Regions from separate parts of the Cupriavidus sp. 2KB_3 genome, predicted to be linked through region 1. Evidence: riboswitches for the same ligand, from Rfam matches in the RefSeq annotation. Region 1 holds a riboswitch; each other region holds the start of a gene.
The links. A riboswitch is a leader RNA that binds a small molecule or an ion and turns the genes downstream of it on or off. The one in region 1 is predicted to bind cobalamin.

Region 1 (3,361 bases):
AGCGCGGTTCCTCGGGCTTCGAGGCCTTGTCGTAGTAATCGCTCTTGGGATCGAACTGCGTGGGATCGGGGTAGGGCTGGGAGCAGACCTCGGCCAGTCCGGCGATGCCGGGCTCGGGGCAGGAGGAGTGGTAGAACAGCACGCCATCGCCGATGCGCATCTGGTCGCGCATGAAGTTGCGCGCCTGGTAGTTGCGCACGCCAGTCCATGGCAGCGTGCCGCGCGTGGCAAGATCGTCGATGCTGGCTTCGTCCGGCTCGGACTTCATCAGCCAGTACTGGGGGGCGCGTTGGCCCGGTTTGGCGGCGGGTGGCGTCACGATACCAGTGTCCGTCGATCAAGAAAAAAGGCGGTGGTTCTAAAAACCACCGCCTTCTGAGGGGTCCCCGCCTCGGCCGCTGGGTCGGCATCCTGAACCCAAGTGAGGTTCAGAGTGGCTGCGGAAGTCGTATTTTGGGTACATCACCCACTCAGGGAGTCCAGGCGAACCCAGACTATGAATGCGGTGACGCGCTCGCCCACACGACATAATCCCGCACCATGCAATGCATATCGGTTCAAGGAGTTATGACCCTCACGAACCAGGCAGGGAAACTGTCAAACGTCTGACTTTATATTCACCTTACGCTGCGAGCAGCTTGGGTGTTGTCAGACGTTTGCCGTTTCGAAACAGGATGGGATGAAAACGGCGGCCGGGCGCGATAACCTGACCAATATGCTGCACCGTTGAGGCGTTGTGCAGTCTGGCTACACTATACACCGCGTCGTCTGGCATACCAAGTTCGGCATGTTGCATCGTTACATTTTCAACACCGGACATCGGGCAAATCCGACATTGCGCCATCGGCTTCACATCGCTGTCATGTGCGGCCGAGGCGGTGTGATTTCAAGTCCGGCCAGATTCGGCCTATTCAATTTCAGCCCTGCGCGCGCGGGTCGGTGCCCACGTGCGCGTACTGCCGCAGTGCCTCGTCGGCGCGCTCGTTCAGCTCGCGGATGCGGGCCCGCACGGCGTCCACGGGAATCTGCCCGTCCTCTTCCTGCTTGCGGCGCATGGCCAGCAGGTCCGAGGCAATGCTGATGGCGGCCATCACGGCCACGCGCTCCACGCCCTTGGCGGAGACGTTGCCCTTGAGCTTGTTCATCTGGTTGTCCACCAGCGCCACGGCTTCCAGCAGCGCGGCTTCATTATCCGGCGCGATGGCGAAGCGGTAGGGCTGCCCCGCGATGTTCACTTCGACTTGCTTGTTGCTCATGCGTGTTCTCCGGGGGCGGGGTGCGCGCCGCTGGCGTCGGGGTCGGTGCCGGTGGCCGGGGCGCCTTCACCCAGCAAATCGAGCTGGCGCGCATCGCTGGCCGTGGGCAGCTTGTCCAGGATCGACTGGATGCGCAGCTGGGCTTCCTCGATCTTGATATTGAGCAGTTCGCGGTCGGCCGCCATGGCTTCGCGGTCCGTGCGCAACTGGCTCGCCTCGGCCCGCAGGCGGTCGATCTCCGCGCGCAGCCGCTGGTTTTCCGCCGCCAGGGTGTCTGCGTGATGCAGCACGCGCCCGATCTTGGCGGCCAGTTGTTCGAGTTCGTTGAGCATAGTGCCTGTCTGTCCGATGGATTGTGGGTCAGGTTTCGGGATTCTAGCCGATGCCGGATCGGCCACGTCGTCAACGAGACGTTTCTGACTGTAGCGTCGCCCGGAAGTTGCATCGATCGTCACGCAACGTGCGGGCAAACGGTGCCGGAGTGGACGGTTCCGCACCACGTCGGCCAGATTGACGGCCCCGGTGAAACTGCCTACACTCGCGCACGTTCCAGGTGCTCGCGACCCTGCCCACAGGGCCGCAGTTCAACGGGAAACAGGGAGTCCGGGGCGCGCCGCGCACTGGGCCAACCTGTGCTGCCCCCGCAACGGTAAGCGACCGCGCACGCGCCATGCGCCGCGCAAGGGCCTGCCAGCATGCCACTGATCCACCCCGCCATTTGACGGGGATCCACCGATCGGGAAGGCGGCCGGCCTGATGTCGTCAGCCCGGATACCGGCCTGAACGCGGGCGCACCGCTCCACACGGCGGCGCGCCACTTCGCCATATGGCCCGCGGGGGAACGGGCCCGGCCGTGCTTCCATCCATCCAGCAACATGCGTTCCTCGCTCCACAGGCCGACCGCCGCGACACAGCCGCCGGTCCGCCCACTCGTGCCCGCCATCCTGGCGGCCATCGCCGTTTTCTCGTCCGCTTTCTCGCCCGCCATGGTCCACGCGCAAGCCGCGCCGGATGCGGGCGGCGCCGCCCCTGGCCAGACGCTCGCCCCGGTGGTCGTCACCGCCTCGCGCACCGCGCAGGCCGTGACCGAGGCGCTGCCGCACACCACGGTGGTCACCCAGGAAGACATCGTCAATGCCCAGTCGCCGGACCTGCGCTCGCTGCTGCGCGGCCAGGCGGGCGTGGAATTTGCCACCACGGGCGGCATGGGCGCCAACACCACGCTATTCATGCGCGGCGCCAATTCCAACCAGGTGCTGATCCTGGTGGATGGCGTGCGCATTGCCGGCGCCAGCGGCGGCACCGCGCAGCTCGCCAATATCCTGCCGGACCAGATCGACCATATCGAGGTGGTGCGCGGCAACGTCTCGGCCCTGTATGGCTCCGACGCCATCGGCGGCGTGGTGCAGATTTTCACCAAGAGCGGCGCCGGCCAGGCCCCGGCGGCCAATGCTTCGGTGGAGTACGGCAGCAACAACACGCGCCAGGGCACCGTTGGCTATGGCGGGCAGGTGGGCGATACCTCGTTCAACGTCACCGGCTCGATCTTCAAGACCGACGGCTATTCGTCGATCGACGCCGCGGCATGGAATCGCGACAACCCCACGCGCGCCCGGCAGGGTATCGGCCCGAACCCGGCCGACAACCCGTACGAGAACAAGAGCGTCTCCGGCCAGGTGAAGCACAAGTTCAGCCAGGACTGGGACGCCGGCGTGGCCGCGTACTACTCCAACAGCCAGCTGTCGTACGACAGCACCAGCGGCAAGCCGACCGACGACCTGCGCATGGATAGCGAGCTGTACACGCTGTCCGCCTTCGTCAACGGCAAGGTGCTGCCCGACTGGCGCACCCATTTCAAGGTCGCCCAGAGCGAGGACCGCGCCGAGACCACCAAGAACGGCCTGTTCGACAGCCTGTTCAGCACCCGTTCCCGCCAGTTCAACTGGCAGAACGAGTACGCGCTGACGCCTGACCACACGCTGCTGTTCGGCACCGACTACCTCCAGCAGGAACTGTCGTCCAGCGCCTACAACGCGCCCACGCGCAATGTGTTCTCGGTCTACGGCGGCTACGAAGGCAAGATCGGTCGCCACCAGCTGCAGCTG
Region 2 (3,361 bases), on a different contig from region 1:
TTGGCCGACAACTCCGCCGAGCGTGGTCGGCCCAGCAGCCATTGCTGCCCCCCATTCGAGACCGATTCGGCATAGTCCTTGTTGAACAGGTTGTAGACGCGCAGCGTCAGCGCCGCCTGCTTCGAGACGCGCCACGACAGGGCCGTATCGACCGTCGTATAGCTCGGCACGCGCACGCGGTTGGCCGTGTCTGCGTAACGCCCGCCGACATAGCGCAGGCCCGCGCCGAACGTCCACTGCGGGATAATGTTCCACGTCAGCCAGGCGTTGGCGGCCTGCTGCGGCACGCTGGTCGGCACGTTGCCGGCACGGGAGACCAGCACGCCGCCCACCGATTCGTTGAAGTCGTCATAGCGCGCGCGCAGCACGGTGCCGTTGATGTCGAGCCGCAACCCGCGCAGCACTTCCACGCTTGCCGATGCCTCCAGCCCGCGCGACGACTGCTCGCCCACCTGCTGGGTGATCGTCGGGTTAGCCGGATCGCGCGAGAGCAGGTCGTTCTTGCGAATCTCGTAGGCCGCGAAGGTCCATTCGCCGCGATTACCCCAGAACGCCTGCTTCACGCCCACTTCCGCCTGCTTGCCGGTGGCGAGGTTGAAATTGCGCTGGGCGTCGGAGGTGGTGACCAGCGCGCCTAACGGGTCGGTGGCCGTGGCGTACTGGGCATAAACGGCCAGGCTCGGGGTGAACTGGTAGACAGTGCCCACGCGCCATGTGGTATTGGCGAAGGTCTTGTCCCAGGCCGAGCCGGCCAGGAGATCGGTGCGCGTCAGGTCGGCATGGTCGAAACGCACGCCGCCGATGACCGACCACTGCGGCGTGAAGGCGATGCGGTGCTCGCCGAACAGCGCGTACTGCGTGGTGTTGCTGCGGAAGCGCGGCGACGTGACGATGCCCGGCGGGCTGAAGAACAGGCCCGGATCGAAATCGCGCGCCGGTACCGTGGATGCACCGCCGTAGGGCGAGTTGTTCGAGTGGGTGAAGTTGATCTTGTTGACGTCGACGCCGACCGTGGTGGTGTTATCGAGCCCGAACAGCTTGCTGCGCACCGTCATGTCGGCGCGGTTGCCCACCTGCTCCTGGTCGTGCAGGATTTCCAGATAGTCCGTGCGGCGCACCTGCCCGGTGGCCGGCAGGTAGCTGTAGGTCTCGCTGTCTCGCCAATGACGGTGGCTGGTCAGGTAATAGAACTGGTTGCGCACGGTGACGCGGTCATTCGGCGTCCATTCGGCATTCAGCCGCGTCCAGCGGTCGCGATAGCTGATCTCGGCGTCGCCCACGTTGTAGTTCTTCTTGCGCAGCGAGCGGTCCAGGCTGCCGTTGACCAGTGGCGTGCCGAGGTATTGCTGCGGATGCTGGCTGCCGTCGTCATAGGACAGCGTCAGGTTGAAGTCCGGATTCACGTCCAGCCGGACGGACGCCGACACCATCAGGTTGTTGGCATCGCCCCGATCCACCCAGCCAGCCGTCCGGTTGTAGGCCGTGGCAAAACGGTACGACAGGTTGTCGTTGACCTTGCCGCCACTGTCGAAGGCCACGCGCGCGGTCTTCTCCGTGCCGCCCGTGATCTGGAGTTCGTTCTCGATGGGGCCGCGGATCGGCTTCTTCTGCACCACGTTGACGACGCCACCGATCGCCCCCTCGCCATACATGACCGATGCGGGACCGCGCAGCACCTCGATGCGATCTACCGACCACGTATCGAACGGGAAGGTCACCGTGCCGGAGGCCACATACATGCGCGTGCCGTCCAGCAGTTGCATGACCGAGCCCTGGCCGGCGAAGCCGCGCGCGCTGAGCGCGGTGCCGCCGTTGCCCGGGGATGGATTGCCGGTGATGCCGGTCGCCCGGGTGACGGCCTCGCGCACGCTCTGGTCGCCCCGCGCGCGAATGGTCTCGCCGCTGAGCACTTCTACGCTGGCTGGTGTCTCCAGCGGCGTCAGACCCATGCGGCTGCCCGTGTACTCGGGTTTCGAGAGCGCCATGCCGGGATAGGCGGCGTCGCTGACGACCACCGGCGGCAGAGACCTGTCATGCGATTCGGAGGTGTCCTGTGCGAACGCACAGGGAAGATTCAGGCCGGCCATGGCACCGAGCGACGCAGCCAGGACACGCGGCCGACGCCCCCGTGCGGAACGTGACGAAGTCTGGGCCGAGCGCGGGCGGCCAGCGGAATGCGCGAGCAAGTTGTATTTCATCGTAAAGCCGGACGACCCCGCCCGTGCAAAGGATTTCGATGATGACAACAGGCCGGTATCCGGGCTGACAGGCGGGGAGCACGTGCTCCCGGGAATCCGTCGCCTTCCCACGCCATGAGACGGGCGCAGTGGCCGCCGATCCGATGGACCGGCATGACAGATTCTCGAACCTGCTTACCGTTGCGGGGGCAGCACAGGCTTGGTCGCGGCTGGGCGACGCACCTGTTTCCCGTTTAACCCACGAAAATCGCGGGCACCTGCAATCACGGTCGGCACTGAGAAAGTGCCGCGGTGCGCATTCTACTCGTAACCGGGGGTTAGGCAGCGAGGCGAAGAACCAGACGATGCTCCCCGTCCTCCACACGCACGCGCACCGCGCCGTTGACACAGGGGATGGGCAGGTCATCAAGCATCGCGGTACACACCGTATCGCCGGCGCCCCGCCGCTCGACGCGAATATCGTAATGGGCGACACCGAGGGCGACACCGAGGGCGATGGTAGCCTGGAACCCCGGCCAGCTTCCGGGAATCCGGGGGGCGACAAGCAGCCAGGCGCCTTCCCGCCGGATGCCGAGGATACCTTCGATGCCTGCCCGCTGCATCCATCCCGCCGCGCCGGTGTACCACGTCCAGCCGCCACGGCCAACGTGAGGCGCCACCGAATAGACATCCGCGGCGACCACATAGGGCTCCACCTTGTAGCGATCGACCGCCGCCGGCGTCAGCGCGTGGTGGATGGGGTTGAGCATCGAGAACAGTTCGACGGCAGTGTCCGCGTCACCCAGTTCCGCGAAGGCCAGCACGCTCCACATCGCGGCGTGACTGTACTGGCCGCCGTTCTCCCGGACACCAGGCGGGTAAGCCCTGAGATAACCGGGGTCATCCACGCCCCCGTCGAACGGCGGCGAGAACAGCAGCACAAGCCCTTCCTTGCGGCGGACCAAGAGGTTGTCGAGCGACGCCATCGCCATCGCGCTCCGGGCAGGGTCGCCCACGCCAGACAGCACGGACCAGGACTGGGCGATGGCATCGATCTGGCAGGCCTCGCTGTACGCCGAGCCCAGCAGCGTGCCGTCATCGTAGGTGGCCCGGCGGTACCATGCCCCATCCCAGCCATGCTGCTCCAGCGCCTCGCGCAGCGCCAGGCCATGGGCGCGCCAGCG
Region 3 (3,361 bases), on a different contig from region 1:
GGAATGGCTGATCGTTCGGCCGACGCGCGCGGAAGGGGAGCAGGAACATCTGTTCCGGCTGGAGATCGGCGCGACGGATGGCAGTCCGGACACGCCCTATTTTGCGCTGACGATGCGCAATCTCCCCTCAACGCCGGCCGCTTTCACCGAAGCCCAGGCACTGGCCCTCTGGGACGCTGTATCGAAAACCCTCCGCCCCCGCCCGAATGCCTTCTAGCCAACCTTCACGTCGATCTTGTCATACCCCTTGATCCGATACACCGCCATGGAGACCAGCCAGCTCACCACGAACACGCCGATGATCACGTAGCCGAGCATGCCGAACTGCTCGCCGATGCCGGTGATCCATTCCCAAGGCTGGCCGGTCAGCTCCAGTTTGCGGGCGATCAGTGACAGCGCCTGGATGCCGCCGATCACCACGGCCACGAGGATCGAGACCAGCGTGATGGTCATGTTGTAGTACAGCTTGCGGATCGGGCGCGTGAAGGCCCAGCCATAGGCGCGCAGCATCAGCACGCCGTCGGTGGTATCGACCAGCGACATGCCGACCGTGAACAGCACCGGGAAGACCATCACGCTCCAGTACGAGATGCCCTGCGCCGCCTGCCCGGCTGCGATGCCGAACAGCGCCACCTCGGTGGCGGTGTCGAAGCCGATGCCGAACAGGAAGCCCATCGGATACAGGTGCCAGCTACGCGAGGTCATGCGGAACAACGGGCGGAACAGCCGCGCCACCACGCCGTGGCCGGACAGCATCAGGTCCAGGTCCTGGGCGGCGAGGGTGCCGCCGCGCCGAACCTTGCGGAAGGCGCGCCACACCGAGCGCAGGATCAACAGGTTGAAGAAGGCCAGCAGGAACAGGAACGTGGCCGAGACGCTGGTGCCGATCAGCCCGCCAACGTCCTGCATCTCACCGAAGTGAGATTGCAGGAACACGGCGGCGAAGGCGACCCCGATGGACATCAGTGTCACCACCGACGAATGCCCCAGCGAGAAGAAGAAGCCCACGGAGATCGGATAGCGACCCTCCTGCATCAGCTTGCGCGTGACGTTGTCGATGGCCGCGATGTGGTCGGCATCCACGGCGTGGCGCAGCCCCAGCGTATAGGCCAGCACTGCCGACGCCATGAGTACCGGCTGGTGGCGGAACGCGATCCAGGCCCACAGCCAGGCCACGACGTTGGCGAGGATCAGGAACGCATAGAGCGCGGTGACCTTGCGCCGGCTGTCGGCGGGCTGGTCATCGAAAATGCTGGCGAGGAAAGCGAGAAAGGCGGCAAAGGCGCGCAGCCCGGTGACGGCGGCCGGGCGCGAGCGGCCATGGGAATGCGCAGGCGGATGGTGTGTCATCGATAAGCCGGGCGACCCCGCCCGTGCAACAGGGGTGACGATGATGACCACAGGCCGGTATCCGGGCTTGCAGGGCGGGAGGCTGGCTCCCCGGTTTCGCCGCCTTCCCGCGCCTGCCGTGGCGGCGTGGCGCAGTGACTGCCGGTCCGTGGACCGGCATGGCGATTCCTGACCTGCTGACCGTTGCGGGGGCAGCACAGGCTTTGCCATCGGGCGGATCTCCCGGACCACGGCGCACCTGTTTCCCGTTTAACCCACGCCAGGCGCGGGCACCTGCAATCGCTCGCGGCACGCAAAGCCTGTGCCGCAGGCGCGGATTCTACGGGTTGGCGCGCCACATGGAAAGTGACGTCCCCTGCTGCGCCCAAATTGCAGCGGCAGGTAGGCGCGCCCGGTAATCGCTGCAACGTTCTGGCCACTTTCGGGTGCTGAAGCCTTGTCTGGCAAGCCTCGGCGCGGGCTGGCGGCGGCGGGCACCGTTCGTGCTTGGTGCCTGTGATGGGCCCCACATGGACAACCGGAAACCAGTTCCGCCTACTCGAAAACGGGGAGGAATACTTCCCGCGGGTACTGGCGGCCATCGCAGGCGCGCAGCAAAGCGTGCTGCTGGAGACCTTCATCCTGTTCGATGATGAGGTCGGCCAGCCGCTGCGCGACGCGCTGATCGCGGCGGCGCGCCGGGGGGTCAGCGTGGCGTTGACTGTCGACGGCTTCGGCTCGGCCGATCTGTCGCCAGAATTCCTGGCCGGGCTGGTCGAGGCGGGCGTGGTTGTCCGTCTCTTCTCGCCGCGCCGGCGGCTGGTCGGCATGCGTACCAACCTGTTCCGGCGCCTGCATCGCAAGCTCGTTGCCGTGGATGCCAGCGTGGCCTTCGTGGGCGGCATCAACGTCTCGGTACAGCACCTGATCGATTCCGGCCCGCTGGCCAAGCAGGACTACGCGGTCGAAGTACGCGGCCCCGCCGCACGCGAGATCCACGTGTTCCTGCTGGATGCCATCCACGCCGACTCACCGGGCCCGAAGGCGCCGCCCCAGCGCCCGGCACGCCGGATGCGCGAGGCTGGCGCGCTGGCCGGCCCCGGTGCCGCGCTCCTCGTCACGCGCGACAACGACCGGCACCGCCGCGACATCGAGCGCCAATACCTGCTGGCCATCCGTGGCGCGGAGCGCGAGCTGATCATCGCCAACGCCTATTTCCTGCCCGGTTACCGCTTGCTCCAGGCGATCTGCGATGCCGCCCGGCGCGGCGTGGACGTGCAGCTGATCGTCCAGGGCAACCCGGACATGATGTGGGTCAAGCGCACCGTGGACATGCTCTACGCCCACCTGCGCGAGTCCGGCGTGCGCATCTTCGAGTACTGCGAGCGGCCCTTGCATGGCAAGGTTGCCGTGGTCGATGACGACTGGGCGACGGTCGGATCGAGCAATCTCGATCCGCTGAGCCTGTTCCTGAACCTCGAAGCCAACCTCATCATCCGCGACGCGGCCTTTGCCGCCGCACTGAAGCAAAACCTGCGCACGCGCATGGAAAGCAGCTGCCAGGAAGTGCCCGCCACGCCAGACGGCGCGCGCCCGCGCTGGCAGGGCCTGGCCACGGCACTGGTCTTCCACGCGCTGCGGCGTTTCCCGGCCTGGGCGGGATGGCTGCCGGCCCATACGCCGAAGCTGCTCACGCCGACGCTGGACGCGCCGCCGTCCGGCTGGCAAAGCGGTGTGCCCACGCCCCCGCGCGAACAGGACTGCCCATGACGATGATCGCCAAGGCGCGCCGGCGCATCCCCTGGAAAGCCGTCAAACGCGTGGCCGGTGTGGCGTTCGTCGTGCTGGTGGCCGTGCTGATCTTCCGCGCGCTGGGCGGCATCGACTGGGCCAAGGTGTGGCAGGGGCTGAAGGGCTACGATGCCCGCACGCTGCTGCCCGCCGCCGGGCTGGCGTGCCTGAGCTTCCTGCTCCACGCGTCGTTCGACCTGCTCGGCCGGCACTACACGCGTCACCACCTGTCGACGCTGCG

Region 2: linked by a shared signal. The riboswitch ahead of AB4120_RS03345 (TonB-dependent receptor) and the one ahead of AB4120_RS13165 (TonB-dependent receptor plug domain-containing protein) in region 1 are both predicted to bind cobalamin.
Region 3: linked by a shared signal. The riboswitch ahead of AB4120_RS11640 (HoxN/HupN/NixA family nickel/cobalt transporter) and the one ahead of AB4120_RS13165 (TonB-dependent receptor plug domain-containing protein) in region 1 are both predicted to bind cobalamin.

Annotation. Positions count from the first base shown of each region.
Region 1 covers NZ_JBFRHD010000010.1:143,798-147,158, forward strand. The annotation lists gene AB4120_RS13140 (EVE domain-containing protein) at 1-268, opposite strand, end outside; RNA gene ssrS (6S RNA) at 380-595, opposite strand; gene AB4120_RS13150 (hypothetical protein) at 623-820, opposite strand; gene AB4120_RS13155 (cell division protein ZapA) at 918-1,256, opposite strand; gene AB4120_RS13160 (hypothetical protein) at 1,253-1,588, opposite strand; cobalamin riboswitch at 1,790-2,053, shown strand; gene AB4120_RS13165 (TonB-dependent receptor plug domain-containing protein) at 2,132-3,361, shown strand, end outside.
Region 2 covers NZ_JBFRHD010000003.1:217-3,577, forward strand. The annotation lists gene AB4120_RS03345 (TonB-dependent receptor) at 1-2,087, opposite strand, end outside; cobalamin riboswitch at 2,232-2,474, opposite strand; gene AB4120_RS03350 (GH36-type glycosyl hydrolase domain-containing protein) at 2,516-3,361, opposite strand, start outside.
Region 3 covers NZ_JBFRHD010000009.1:39,918-43,278, reverse strand. The annotation lists gene AB4120_RS11645 (T6SS immunity protein Tli4 family protein) at 1-217, shown strand, start outside; gene AB4120_RS11640 (HoxN/HupN/NixA family nickel/cobalt transporter) at 214-1,350, opposite strand; cobalamin riboswitch at 1,386-1,642, opposite strand; gene clsB (cardiolipin synthase ClsB) at 1,849-3,099, shown strand; gene AB4120_RS11630 (lysylphosphatidylglycerol synthase domain-containing protein) at 3,096-3,361, shown strand, end outside.